3 regions of the Paenibacillus sp. SAFN-054 genome follow, and region 1 is predicted to be linked to each of the others. Evidence: riboswitches for the same ligand, from Rfam matches in the RefSeq annotation. Region 1 holds a riboswitch; each other region holds the start of a gene.
The links. A riboswitch is a leader RNA that binds a small molecule or an ion and turns the genes downstream of it on or off. The one in region 1 is predicted to bind cobalamin.
Positions count from the first base shown of each region.

Region 2: it holds a riboswitch for cobalamin, as region 1 does, so the genes downstream of both, metE (5-methyltetrahydropteroyltriglutamate--homocysteine S-methyltransferase) here and ACTHPM_RS19245 (ribonucleoside-diphosphate reductase subunit alpha) in region 1, are expected to answer to the same signal.
Region 3: it holds a riboswitch for cobalamin, as region 1 does, so the genes downstream of both, ACTHPM_RS14355 (ABC transporter substrate-binding protein) here and ACTHPM_RS19245 (ribonucleoside-diphosphate reductase subunit alpha) in region 1, are expected to answer to the same signal.

Region 1 covers NZ_JBQCKS010000004.1:116,045-120,159, forward strand. The annotation lists gene ACTHPM_RS19230 (hypothetical protein) at 1-288, opposite strand, end outside; tRNA gene ACTHPM_RS19235 (tRNA-Thr) at 500-571, opposite strand; gene ACTHPM_RS19240 (MTH1187 family thiamine-binding protein) at 665-967, opposite strand; cobalamin riboswitch at 1,262-1,484, shown strand; gene ACTHPM_RS19245 (ribonucleoside-diphosphate reductase subunit alpha) at 1,737-4,070, shown strand.
Region 2 covers NZ_JBQCKS010000008.1:103,724-107,838, forward strand. The annotation lists gene metE (5-methyltetrahydropteroyltriglutamate--homocysteine S-methyltransferase) at 1-1,701, opposite strand, end outside; cobalamin riboswitch at 1,857-2,056, opposite strand; gene ACTHPM_RS25795 (ZIP family metal transporter) at 2,238-2,975, shown strand; gene ACTHPM_RS25800 (Nramp family divalent metal transporter) at 3,208-4,115, shown strand, end outside.
Region 3 covers NZ_JBQCKS010000002.1:636,244-640,358, forward strand. The annotation lists gene ACTHPM_RS14345 (ABC transporter ATP-binding protein) at 1-272, opposite strand, end outside; gene ACTHPM_RS14350 (FecCD family ABC transporter permease) at 269-1,315, opposite strand; gene ACTHPM_RS14355 (ABC transporter substrate-binding protein) at 1,315-2,307, opposite strand; cobalamin riboswitch at 2,642-2,853, opposite strand; gene ACTHPM_RS14360 (histidine phosphatase family protein) at 3,019-3,645, opposite strand; gene cbiB (adenosylcobinamide-phosphate synthase CbiB) at 3,636-4,115, opposite strand, start outside.

The DNA of each region.
Region 1 (4,115 bases):
TAATTCAAGAAACGGATGAGAACGGTTGGAATTAAATTTGATTCGATAACTTAACGGAAGTTCCCCATTTTTCACTGCTTGAATCATAAAAAACTCGACAGCGACATTCTTTATTTCAGGAAGCAATCGTTTCTTGCCTCTCAGGCTTTTAAATATTGCAGTGTTATTTAACAAGAGATCTGACCATTTATATGCATCCATTATTGCTTGGGACATTCGCGCTCTTACTGAAGCAGGTAAGTATGTATCAATAAGTTGCCTTGGCTCTGGATTAATTATAATTTCCATCAAAACCCCACCCCTTTATGCATTTGCAACCATTTTACAATATAGAATGGTTTTTTGCAACCTCACTTTAATGGTACTCCCGCCTAAGAATGCCCAATATTCCACTTTACTCAACTAAAGGTTAGAAGAATGTTAGAAGTACAGCTCATCAAATAGAAAAGACGCGGCACCGAAAATCCGGAATACCGCGCCCTGTAAGGCTTTTAAAGGATGCTGGTGAAGGGAATTGAACCCCCGGCCTACGCATTACGAGTGCGTTGCTCTACCCCTGAGCTACACCAGCTTAAACAGGTCTTTCATATCAATACTGCAACGAAACAAAAACTATTATACATCTTTCATTTCAAAATGCAATACCCATTCGATCAATTGGTATTTATTGCAATTTAGAGCGCACAGATTGGAGCTTCTGCTCGCTGGAAGCTGCCTGGTCGCGTCTGTCGTCGATTTTGACGGAAGTGGATACCCGCTGTGCCCCCGACATGAATGGTGCCTCGTGCAGCGCCGCAATCGCCTTCCATACGTCCTCAAGCGGCCCCTCTATGATCGTGCTCATCGACGTTAACTGATAACTTACGCCCTGCTGGGTCGCCAGCACCCGCTGCATATCCGCCACATACGCGCTTAAGCTCGTGGTCGCCGTTCCGATCGGAATGACGGTTACTTCTGCTATCGCCAAAGTTACCCCTCCTCTATATCTAGACATGCTATTTGTTCGTTCCGCCGTCTCCCCTTATTGTATCCAACTCCGGAAAAGATAGCAAAGAGCCGGCAGCCGCCCCCGCAAATTTTTTTTAATCGCGCCATATGTGCTTTTACGGCCCAAAAGGGGCATTTTCGGACATTTTCCGAGTCATTCCTTCAGCCTCTTAGTAGCAAATCCGGTACTTCTCTGATATAATTCATCTTGCTTGTCTTTTTCGAATTTTGTGTTTACAAACACAATATATTGGGTTAAATTAGGATACAACAACCAAATATAGTGGAAACAGGTGAACCGCGCTCGATCGGGCCTACGGTTCCTAACAGGGAAGCACGGTGCAATTCCGTCACGGTCCCGCCACTGTAACCGGACAGCCGGGAGAGCTTCTCTTCGGCAAAAATCGGCAGAAACCACTGTGGGCAAAGTCGCTTCGCGGGAAGGTGCCGACGGACGTTCCGGGAGTCAGGAGACCTGCCTGTTCCTATACACATCACCTACGAGGAATAGGGAACGTGTTGCCATGAACATATCTACATATGGGGTGTAGATACATTCTTCTGCGCCCATTTTTGGTGCCTATAAGAATAACATGCAGCATTTTCGCGATTCGTTAGGTAAGATCGCCGGAAATGCTTTTTGTATGGCCCTAACCCCTTTCCTCGCAAAAGACATTAGTTCATTTTATATCACACCGTTTATTTTACTCATTATTCCAATATTACCTATCTTGAAAGGGGAACTGTACATGCCTCAGCTCGTGACCAAACCGAACAATCGTCAGCTGGCTTTTGATGAAATCCGCCTCTCCGTCTATGCGGACCGCGTTCTGGAAGGATTGGAAATGCTGGATAAGGAGCGCCTGCTTCGCGGCGTAACCAGCAAACTGCGCCGGGAGGAAGTAACCGGAGACGAAATCAGCAGCGCATTTACGATGTCGGCGCTTGAGCTTGTAACGAAGGAGGAGCCGAACTGGAAGTTCGCTGCAGCCCGCTCCCTTTTGACTTCTTTATATAAAAAAGCAGCATACAACCGCCGCTACAAAGCCTACGCGAACGAGCCTTACGGTGCTTTGTATCCCCTCATTTCCGAGCTGGTGAACAAAGGCATCTACCGCGAAGAGCTTCTCGAATGCTACACCAAAGAACAGATTGATGAGCTTGGAAAATGCATTGATCACAGCCGTGACCTGCTGTTTGATTACATAGGCCTTCTCACCCTGTCCGACCGCTATCTTGCCCGCGATTTCGACGGGCGCGTCATGGAGCTGCCTCAGGAGCGCTACATGGTCATCGCCATGTACCTGATGCACACCGAGCCTGCCGAGAAACGCATGGAGCTTGTCAAAGAAGCTTACTGGGCAATGAGCAACATCTATATGACCGCAGCGACGCCAACGATGTCCAATGCAGGCAAAAAAGTCGCCGGACAGCTGTCCAGCTGCTTTATTGACACCGTGGACGACTCGCTGGAAGGCATTTTCGATTCCAACACCGACGTGGCGCGTCTGAGCAAAATGGGCGGCGGCATCGGCGTCTACCTTGGCAAGGTTCGTGCGCGCGGATCCGACATCCGCGGCCATAAGAATACCAGCTCCGGCGTCATCCCGTGGATTCGCCAGCTGAACAATACCGCCGTCAGCGTCGATCAGCTCGGTACGCGCAAAGGCGCGGTTGCCGTCTATCTGGACGTGTTCCACAAAGACATCCTGGCCTTCCTCGACCTGAAGCTGAACAACGGCGACGAGCGCATGAGAGCGCATGACGTCTTTCACGGCGTATGTATTCCAGACTTGTTCATGGAAGCCGTCGAGCAGCGCAGCGAATGGAATCTCTTCTGCCCGCATGAAGTGAAGAAAGTGATGGGCTGGAAGGATGAGAAGGGCAACCCGCTTGGCCTCGAGGACTTCTACGATATGACGGTTGGTCAAGGCGAATTCCGCGAAAAATACGCGGAGGCTGTTGCGCATCCGCTGCTGTCCCGTATCACGGTGCCTGCGATCGACATCATGAAGCGCGTGATGAAGTCGCAGCTGGAAACCGGTACGCCGTACATGTTCTACCGCGATACCGTCAACCGCGCCAACCCGAACAGAGCCCATGGCATGGTGTACTCCTCCAATCTCTGTACGGAAATTATGCAGAACCAATCCGCGACCGTGGTGGAAAAAGAAGAGCTTGTGACGAAAGACGGACAGACCCGCATCGTCATCTCCAAAGTTCCCGGCGATTTCGTCGTGTGCAACCTGAACTCGATTCACCTGGCCCGCGCCGTACCAGCTGACGTGCTGGAGCGTTTGATTCCGATCCAGGTGCGCATGCTGGACAACGTCATCGACATCAACAACATTGAAGTGCTGCAAGCGCAGTACACGAACAGCCAATACCGCGCGGTCGGTCTCGGCACCTTCGGTCTGCATCATCTGCTGGCACTTGAGGGCATCCGCTGGGAATCGGACGAGGCCGTTGCCTATAACGATAACTTGTACGAAAAGATCAACTACCTGACGATCCGTTCCAGCCTGGAGCTGGCCAAGGAAAAAGGCCACTATCCGAAGTTCAAAGGCTCCGACTGGGAGAATGGCGCTTACTTCGACAGCCGCGGCTACACAAGCGGCGAGCGCGAAGGCAAATTCGTGACAACAGAACAGTGGACGGCGCTTCAGAAGGAAGTGCAGGAGAATGGCGTCCGCAACGCATGGCTGTTCGCCATCGCGCCTAACGGCTCCACTTCGATTATCGCCGGCTCTACCGCCAGCATTGATCCGCTCTACGACCTGCTTTCTTACGAAGAGAAAACGACTTACAAAATTGCCAATCCGGCTCCAGACCTGTCTGAAAAGACAATCTGGTACTATAAAACAGCCTTTATGATCGATCAGAACTGGTCTATCAAAATGGCCGCGGCCCGCCAGCGCCACGTTGACCAAGGCCAAAGCTTCAACCTGTACGTCCGCCCGGATATCCGCGCGACCGACTTCCTCGAGCTGCATTTGCATGCCTGGAGAGCCGGCATCAAATCGACGTATTACGTGCGCAGCCGCGCGCTGACGATTGAAGAGTGTGAATCCTGCGCTTCGTAAAGTTTATGAAAAAGGCCTTTTTCCCAACCCTCCCAAACCCTCCCT
Region 2 (4,115 bases), on a different contig from region 1:
CCAGTTGAGGATGGTTACGGGCCCTGTCAGCATACCCTTCACCGGCTTAGCGGTGAGGGACTGCGCGTATACGCTCTCCTTCACGGTCATCGGATCGATGAACGCCACATCCCCGTAAATGACCGGAGGCTTCACGCAGCGTGAGCCGTAGGACTGCACCCAGCCGTTTTTCGTAAACGCAAACCCGGCAAGCTTTTCCCCGAAGAACTCAACCATATCCGTCCGTTCGAATTCGCCGTGCACGAGTACGTCGAGCCCGATCTCTTCCTGCAGCTCGATCCAGGTCCGGATTTCATCCTGTACGAACGCTTCGTATTGCGAACTGTCCCATTCCCCCTTCCTCCACTTCTGCCGTGCCGATCTCACTTCCGCCGTCTGCGGGAAGCTGCCGATGGTTGTGGTCGGAAGAAGCGGAAGCCGGAAGCGGTTCTGCTGCGCTGCCCGGCGCTGCGCGAACTCGCTCTGCCGCGCTGAAGGCTGACTGGCGATGTCGGCGGCAGCCTCGCGAACCTTGGCATTGCGGCGTGAAGCAGAATCGTTAAGCGCATGAATGGCTTGTACGGATGCATCGATTTGTGTTTGCAGCGCACCTGCGCCTTCATTCACGGCACGGGCAAGAAGCGCAACTTCGTCCAGCTTCTCGTCGGCATAAGCCAAGGCGGCGGCCAGCTCCGGCGCAAGTCCGTTCTCAGGCGCCGTCGAGACCGGCACATGCAATAGGCTGCTCGAAGGCTGCACGATAATGCGCTCGAGCGGCACGGCTGCAGACAGCCGGTTCAGCAGCGCAAGGCCGGATGACAGATCCGCGCGCCAAATGTTGCGGCCGTCGATCACGCCTGCGCCTAGCACCTTATCCTGCGGAAATCCATGCTTTTCGATCGCTTCGAGGTTCTGTTTCCCGCCATGAACGAAGTCGAGCCCAAGGCCCTGCACCGGCAGGCTTGCAATCTCTTCGTACCGCTCTACGGATTCGAAATAGGTTTGCAGCATGGTGTTCAGGCCCGGTGCCGCGGCGTGGAGCGCTTCATAGATGCGGCTCACCCGCTGCAGATCCTCCGTCTCCAAAGAGGTGACCAGGATCGGTTCATCGATTTGCAGCCACTGCACGCCCTCCTGCGCGAGCTCCCGCACGATTTGTTCATACAGCGGCAAATACGCGGCAACCAGCTCATCCAGCTGCTCTGCCTGATAGCCTTTGGACAGCTTCAGGAAGGTATACAGGCCAACCAGCACCGGCTTTCCTTCGATGCCGAGCTCGCGCTTGGCTTCGCGATAAGCCTCCAGCGGACGGTTCTGCGTCAGCACCGGTGTGAGTCCGTTCAGCTCCGGCACAATGTAATGATAGTTGGTGTTGAACCACTTGGTCATTTCGCATGCGGATGCTTCCTTGTTCCCGCGGGCCATGGCGTAATAAGTGGACACCGGTACGATACCGCCGCCATATTCGAATCTTGCAGGAACCAGGCCGAACATGGAGGCCGTGTCCAGGATATGGTCGTAATAGCTGAAATCGCCCACCGGAATGAGGTCGATTCCTTTTGCCTGCTGCTTTTTCAAGTGATGCAGACGGATGTCCTTCAAATTCTCCAGAAATGCGTCTTCCTCCAGCTTGCCTGCCCAGAATGCCTCCAGCGCTTTTTTCCATTCCCGGTTCGCGCCGATGCGCGGATATCCCAGGCTGCTGCTTGTTATTTTGCTCATGATGAGCCTCCTCTTTAACATTTCGTATGATTTTCGGAACAACAAAAAAGGACATCTTCCCCTATGCTCCACAAAGGGTAAAGATGCCCGTTACCAGCGCATGACAAATGATCGCCGCCGAACTCTTTAACACCTCCCTATCTCCCGTAGGTAAAGCAGTGCTGTCAAAACAGGCAGGTCTCCTGGCTCCAGAATCCACGCTGCTCCTGCGCCTTCCCGGTCGTATGCGACCAGTGGACGATTAGCAGAAGCGCTCCTCTGTTACAGTGGCGGGACCGCGCCGGCATTGCACCGGACTTCCCTTTTAAGCTCAAGGCGATACACGCTCTCAAGCACCTGTTTCCACTTTATAAAATTGTTGGTGTGATGATATTAAGTCGTATCATACCTTATAAGCATCTCATTTAGCAATAGATTCGGAGGAAATTCCGACTATATTTCTTGGGAATGGTTGTGCGCATAGAGCGCGGGGCCTGGACATATTTTGATACAAGCACTTATGTCTTGCTGCATCATTCTAAGACCGGGAGGAAATGATGAACACCATTTTGATGGGATGCTTGGCTACCTCGATTTGCACTGCCCTGGGCGCGCTGCCCGCGCTGATGTTCAACAAGGTCACGCACCGCGGAAGGGATATTCTGCTCGCCTTTACCGCCGGCATTATGGTTGCGGCCTCGACTTATGGGCTGATCCCGTCGGCGCTCAAGCTGTCCAACCTGTGGATTCTGACGATCGGCACACTGCTGGGAACCGTCGTTCTGACCCTGCTGGAGCTGCTCGTTCCCCATCAGGATCTGGAGCATTCACCGCAGGATGCGGCGGGCAGCGGACAGACAAGCTCGCTCTTGTTCCTGTCTGCCATGGCCCTGCATAATTTGCCCGAAGGCTTATCCGTCGGCGTCAGTTATGGCAGCAGCCATCAGGATCTGGGAACGATCGTCGCGCTCAGCATCGGTCTGCAAAACATTCCCGAAGGCTTCCTGACCGCCTTGTTCCTCATTACGCATGGTTTGCGAAGGCGGACAGCCCTGCTCCTGGCCACGCTTACCGGCGTGCTTGAGCTGGCTGCCTGCTGGATTGGACTGCAGTTTACCGAAAGCTTCACGTATATCGTGCCTTACGGTCTTTCCTTTGCCGCCGGCGCCATGCTGTTCGTCGTCTATAAGGAGCTGATTCCCGAGAGCCATGGGGACGGCAACGAGCGGGTGTCCACCTTTTCATTCATCTTCGGCCTGCTGACCATGATCGCGCTGACGCATCTGCTCAGATGAATCTCGGCCTGAGCTGCGGCCTGAATGTCTTTACGGCAAGACGAAGCGAAAGAGAAATGTTGTAGATTATTCCAAATTTATTGCCCTAGGAAAACTTTTTGTTGCTAAGGAAATTCTTTTGTGTTAGGTTAATATCATAAATTCAGAGTCGCGATGATCCTATTTTTTTACCCTAAAAGTTGTCCTAAGGCAAAATAATTTCCTTGAAGAAAGAAGGTTGTTGAACATGAACATGTCCGCGCAAAGCGCACAAGATCCGCAGCCGGAATCCGGCTGGCGTTCCGAACGCCACAGCCCAAGCCTGCCGGAAGTGCACAAATCGATGAAGGTTCCGACGAAAGGCAGCTTCTTCCGTAAGCTGCTGGCCTTTACCGGTCCGGGCTATCTCGTAGCCGTGGGCTACATGGATCCGGGGAACTGGGCCACGGATTTGGCGGGCGGAGCCATGTTCGGCTACACGCTGCTGTCCGTTATCCTGATATCCAACCTGATGGCCATCGTGCTTCAATCCCTGTCCGCACGCCTCGGCATCGCGACAGGGCGGGATTTGGCCCAGGCCTGCCGCGACAACTACAGTAAGCCTGTCAATTTCGGCTTATGGATTCTCTGCGAGCTGGCCATCGCGGCCTGCGATCTGGCAGAGATCATCGGCTCGGCGATCGCACTGCAGCTGCTGTTCGGAATGCCGCTCATTTACGGCGTACTGCTGACGGCGCTTGATGTCATGCTGGTGCTCTTCCTGCAAAATAAGGGCTTCCGCTATATCGAGGCCATTGTCATCTCGCTGATGGCGGTTATCATGCTATGTTTCGTTGCCGAAATGGTCCTTTCCAGCCCTCAGCTGAGCGGCGTCATGTCCGGCTTTGTTCCAAAGGCCGAGATTATCAAGAATCCGGAAATGCTCTATATCGCCCTCGGCATTCTCGGCGCTACCGTCATGCCGCATAATCTGTATCTGCACTCTTCCATCGTGCAGACACGCAACTATGAGGATACAGTTCAAGGTAAAAAATCGGCCATCCGCTTCGCGACCATCGACTCGACCGTTGCCTTGATGCTGGCTTTGTTCGTTAACGCAGCCATTCTCATTCTCTCCGCAGCCACCTTCCATACATCAGGACATACGGATGTCGCGGAAAT
Region 3 (4,115 bases), on a different contig from region 1:
GGGTAGTGAATAGGCGCAATCCCTTCCTGCTGAAGAACCGCCATCATCTGCGAGAGAGGCTTGCGGCCGTATTCGGCGACGTCTCGGCCCGCGATGCGGATCGAACCGGTACTCACCGGCTCTACACCGGACAGGAGGCGCATCAAAGTCGACTTGCCGCTTCCGTTCGGACCGATCACGCCCCACCATTCACCCTCCTTGACCTTCCAGTCCAGACGGTTCAAGGCGGTGATCCCGCCAAATTCCTTGCCTGCACTTCTGACCTCAATCAAGAGATTCTCCCCCCTCGCTGCTTCTTGCTGCGGTACAGCAGATAACCAAAGAATGGCGCGCCGACGAATGCCGTCACCACGCCCAGCGGAATTTCCGTCGGAGCAAGGACGGACCGGGCGAGTGTATCCGCCCATACCATGAATATGCCGCCGCCGATCGCGGAGAGCGGAACGATGTACCGGTAATCGGGACCTGCGATCAATCGGATCACGTGCGGGATAACCAGCCCGACGAAGCCGATCACACCGGCCATGGACACGGCCGCGGCCGTCAGCAGGGTGCTCACCAGAAGCACCGTAATCTTGAGCCGCTCCACATGCACGCCCAGATGTGCCGCCTGCCGTTCCCCGAGGGACAGCAGGTTAAGCGAGCGCGCCCGGCTCCAGATCAGCACGAACCCGACCGCAAAATACGGCAAAAGGATGGCCGTATACGACCATCCACGCAGGCTTAAGCTGCCCATTGTCCAGTATAAAATTTCATTCACCGTCTGCTTCGACATCGCCGTCAGAAAGGACACGATCGCCCCCAGGAACGACTGCATCACGACGCCAGAGAGAATCAGGCTGTTCGTCGGGATTTTCCCCCTTTCCCGGGCCAGGGCCATGACACCCCACAGGGTCACCGAACCTGTGACAAAGGCCAGCGCCGGCAGCGTCCATGCGCCGAGCAGCGAATACTGCAATCCGGAATAGATCAGGATCGAGGCTCCGACCGCCGAGCCCGAGGATACCCCGAGCGTAAACGGATCGGCAAGCGGATTGCGCAGCACACCCTGAAATCCGGAGCCTGCCACCGCGAGCGACGAGCCGACCAGCATGCCCAGCAGGACGCGGGGCAGACGTACTTTGATAATGATTTGCTCATAGGACGGATTCCAGTTCGGGGTAATGGCATCCCCGATCCACGGCAGCCTGTGAAGCACGATCAAGGCGATATCCTTGACCGGCAGTGCGACCGAACCGATCCCCAGACAGATCAGCAGGGTCAGCACCAGCAGCACGATACCGATCCCTCCGTAACCTGCCAGCTTTTTGTTCATTATTTAAACAGGTCCGGATAGATGGCTTTCGCCACTTCTTGAAGCCCTTGCGTGACGCGCGGACCCGGCCGGCTCAATAGATTGTCGTCCAGGCCGATGACGGCCCCGTTCTTCACGGCCGTTATCTGGTCCCAGCCGCTGCGGCCTTTGATGATGTCACCCAGGCCTTTTTTGGTTTTGTCGTCAATGACGCTTTTGGCGTACAGAATGACGTCCGGATTGTCCTTGATGATCTTCTCCTCGCTGATTTCGCTCCAGCCCTGCGTATCGCCCGCCACGTTAACCCCACCGGCCAGGGTGATCAGCTCATCCATAAATTCGCCTTTACCTACCGTCCAGCCCGGAGAAAACTCGATGTACACCTTTTTCTTTTGATCTCCGCTCAAGGCTTTGACGGCTTCCACGACCTTGTTCTGTTCCTCTTTCATCTGGTCTACGACCTTTTTGGCTTCCGCCTGATGGTCCGTTATCTGTCCGTACGTTTCGATGTTCTTGATGACGTCGTCCACGGTTTTCGGATCGGTTTTGAAAATCGGAATGCTGAGCTCGCGCAGCTTCTTCACCGCGTCCTCGCTCATCGAAATGCCCGTGAAGACCACGTCCGGCTGCGCCGCGATCATCGCTTCCTCGTTCGGCTTCATGATGCCGCCCATCTTGGGCTTGGTTTTCGCGCTTTCGGGGTAGTCGTCATAATCCGACACGCCTACGATCTCGTCATTCAATCCGATCGCGAACAGCGCTTCGGTCTCCGCAGGAGATACCGACACGATATGCTTCGGCGCCTCGTTGAACGTAAAGGATTGTCCGGTCGCATCCTGGAGCGTTAACGGGTACGCCGTCTTCAAACTGTCCGCAGCAGGCTGCGTGGCTTCCTGTTTGGCAGGCTCGGTCTGCGGCGCCGCCGCATTGTCTTTTGTCTCGTTGTTGTTGCCGCATGCCGCCAGGGACAATGCGAGCAGCAGCGCGGCAATTCCGGTGGACCATCTTTTCATTGGCGATTTCAAATTCATGTTCTCGTTTCTCTCCTCTTTTTGGCTCATTTTCTTTGACGCAAAAGAGGCCTGGCGACTTCGCTATCCATGAATGCTGCTTGACGGAAGACATCACTTGGAAAAGCATGCGGGCTTACGTCCCGTAACTCTGCGGAACTGTCTTGTGCCGATGTTTTTCCAACAAAAAACCCTGATTCTTAAAATAAGAACCAGGGATTACGTCTGTTCGGACTTGTAGCGGCGTAATGCCGCGGTCAGGCCGGCGCCGAAAGCTTATGCGCACCAAATGGCTGCATGCTTAAGACGCTAGATCGTAATCCTTTCCTCGAAGGACCGTCATTATTCTCATGAGGCAGGTCTCCTGACTTACAGGCTTGGCAGTATCACCCCGGCCTTCCCATCCCTCCTCAAGGAGAAACAGTGGCATATCGGGACATACCTGTTTTACAGTGGCGGGACCGTGCCGGATTTGCACCGGCTTCCCTTTTCACCCGGAATCGACATACGGCAGCAGCCGTATCCGGGACCTCATCAGTTATCATTATTCACTTATTGTCCAGGCAATGCATCTCTAGTTTCTGATTATAGGTGAAATGCTTCCGCCTTACAATGACATCTTTCACGAAAAAAAATGACGATTCGCTATAGGCACCTCATGATGAGCAGGTAAGAGCACCTCGTGATGAGCAGGTAAGAGCACTTCGTAACGTCTTACTTGATCCGTAGCTCACAGCCGGTCCATCGCCCGTGACGCCGCTCCAGGGACAGCACCAGCAGACTTCCCGGCTCCGCGCTCACATCCCAAAAGGCCGTTCCAGGCATGAGGCGGGATACAATCTGCCGGATAACGCCGCCATGGGCCACCACGAGCACAGAACTTGAATTAGACGCATCGTCCGCAAGCTCATTGTCTGCCGGCGGCAGCACGGTGTGCAGGACCGCCGTGATTCTTCTTTCAAAGGCCTCCCATGACTCGCCCATGGGCGGTGTCACCTGACGCGGATCATCCAGCCACTGCCGGTACGAAGGAATATCCTTGAGCTCGTCATAGGTGCGGCCTTCCCAAGCGCCAAAATCCATTTCCCGCAGGGCGCTGTCATACACGGCACTTGCCGAAAGATCCGGTCGCACCGCATCCAGGCTTTCGCGGCACCGTGTCAGATCGCTGCAGTACACGCGGCTGATCGGCCAGCCTTGAAGCTTGACCCCTGCGGAATCCAGCTCGCTTACCCCTTTCGGACTCAGGGGGACGTCGGTATGCCCGAGATAACGCCTCTGCTCGTTCCACAGCGTCGATCCGTGCCTCATCAGCACGAGCTCCATTCGTTTTATATCCATAACGTGCCTCCGAAGCCCCATATGGCAAGAAGCGCAAGGATGACGAACATCGCCGAGACCGTGAACAACAGCCGGTTCGTGAGCCGGATATCCCGGGCTTCCATCGGCCTGTTCGCGTCACCCATATAAGCCCTGAACGACGATACGCCATGGTACACGTTCGTGCCGCCGAGCCGGATGCCCAGCGCACCGGCCGTTGCGGACTCCGGAAAACCGCTGTTCGGGCTCGGATGCTTTCTCGCATCGCGCCTCACCATGCGGATGGCGCTGCGGTAATCCAGGCCCAGCATCAGGGCGGACAGCGTCAGCAAGACCGCCGTCAGCCTCGCCGGAATCCAGTTGGCGATGTCATCGAGACGGGCCGACGCCCAGCCCAGATGAATGTATTTATCGTTCTTGTAGCCGACCATGGAGTCGAGCGTATTCACCGCCCGGTACGCCATCGCGAGCGGCGCCCCTCCGATCAGCGC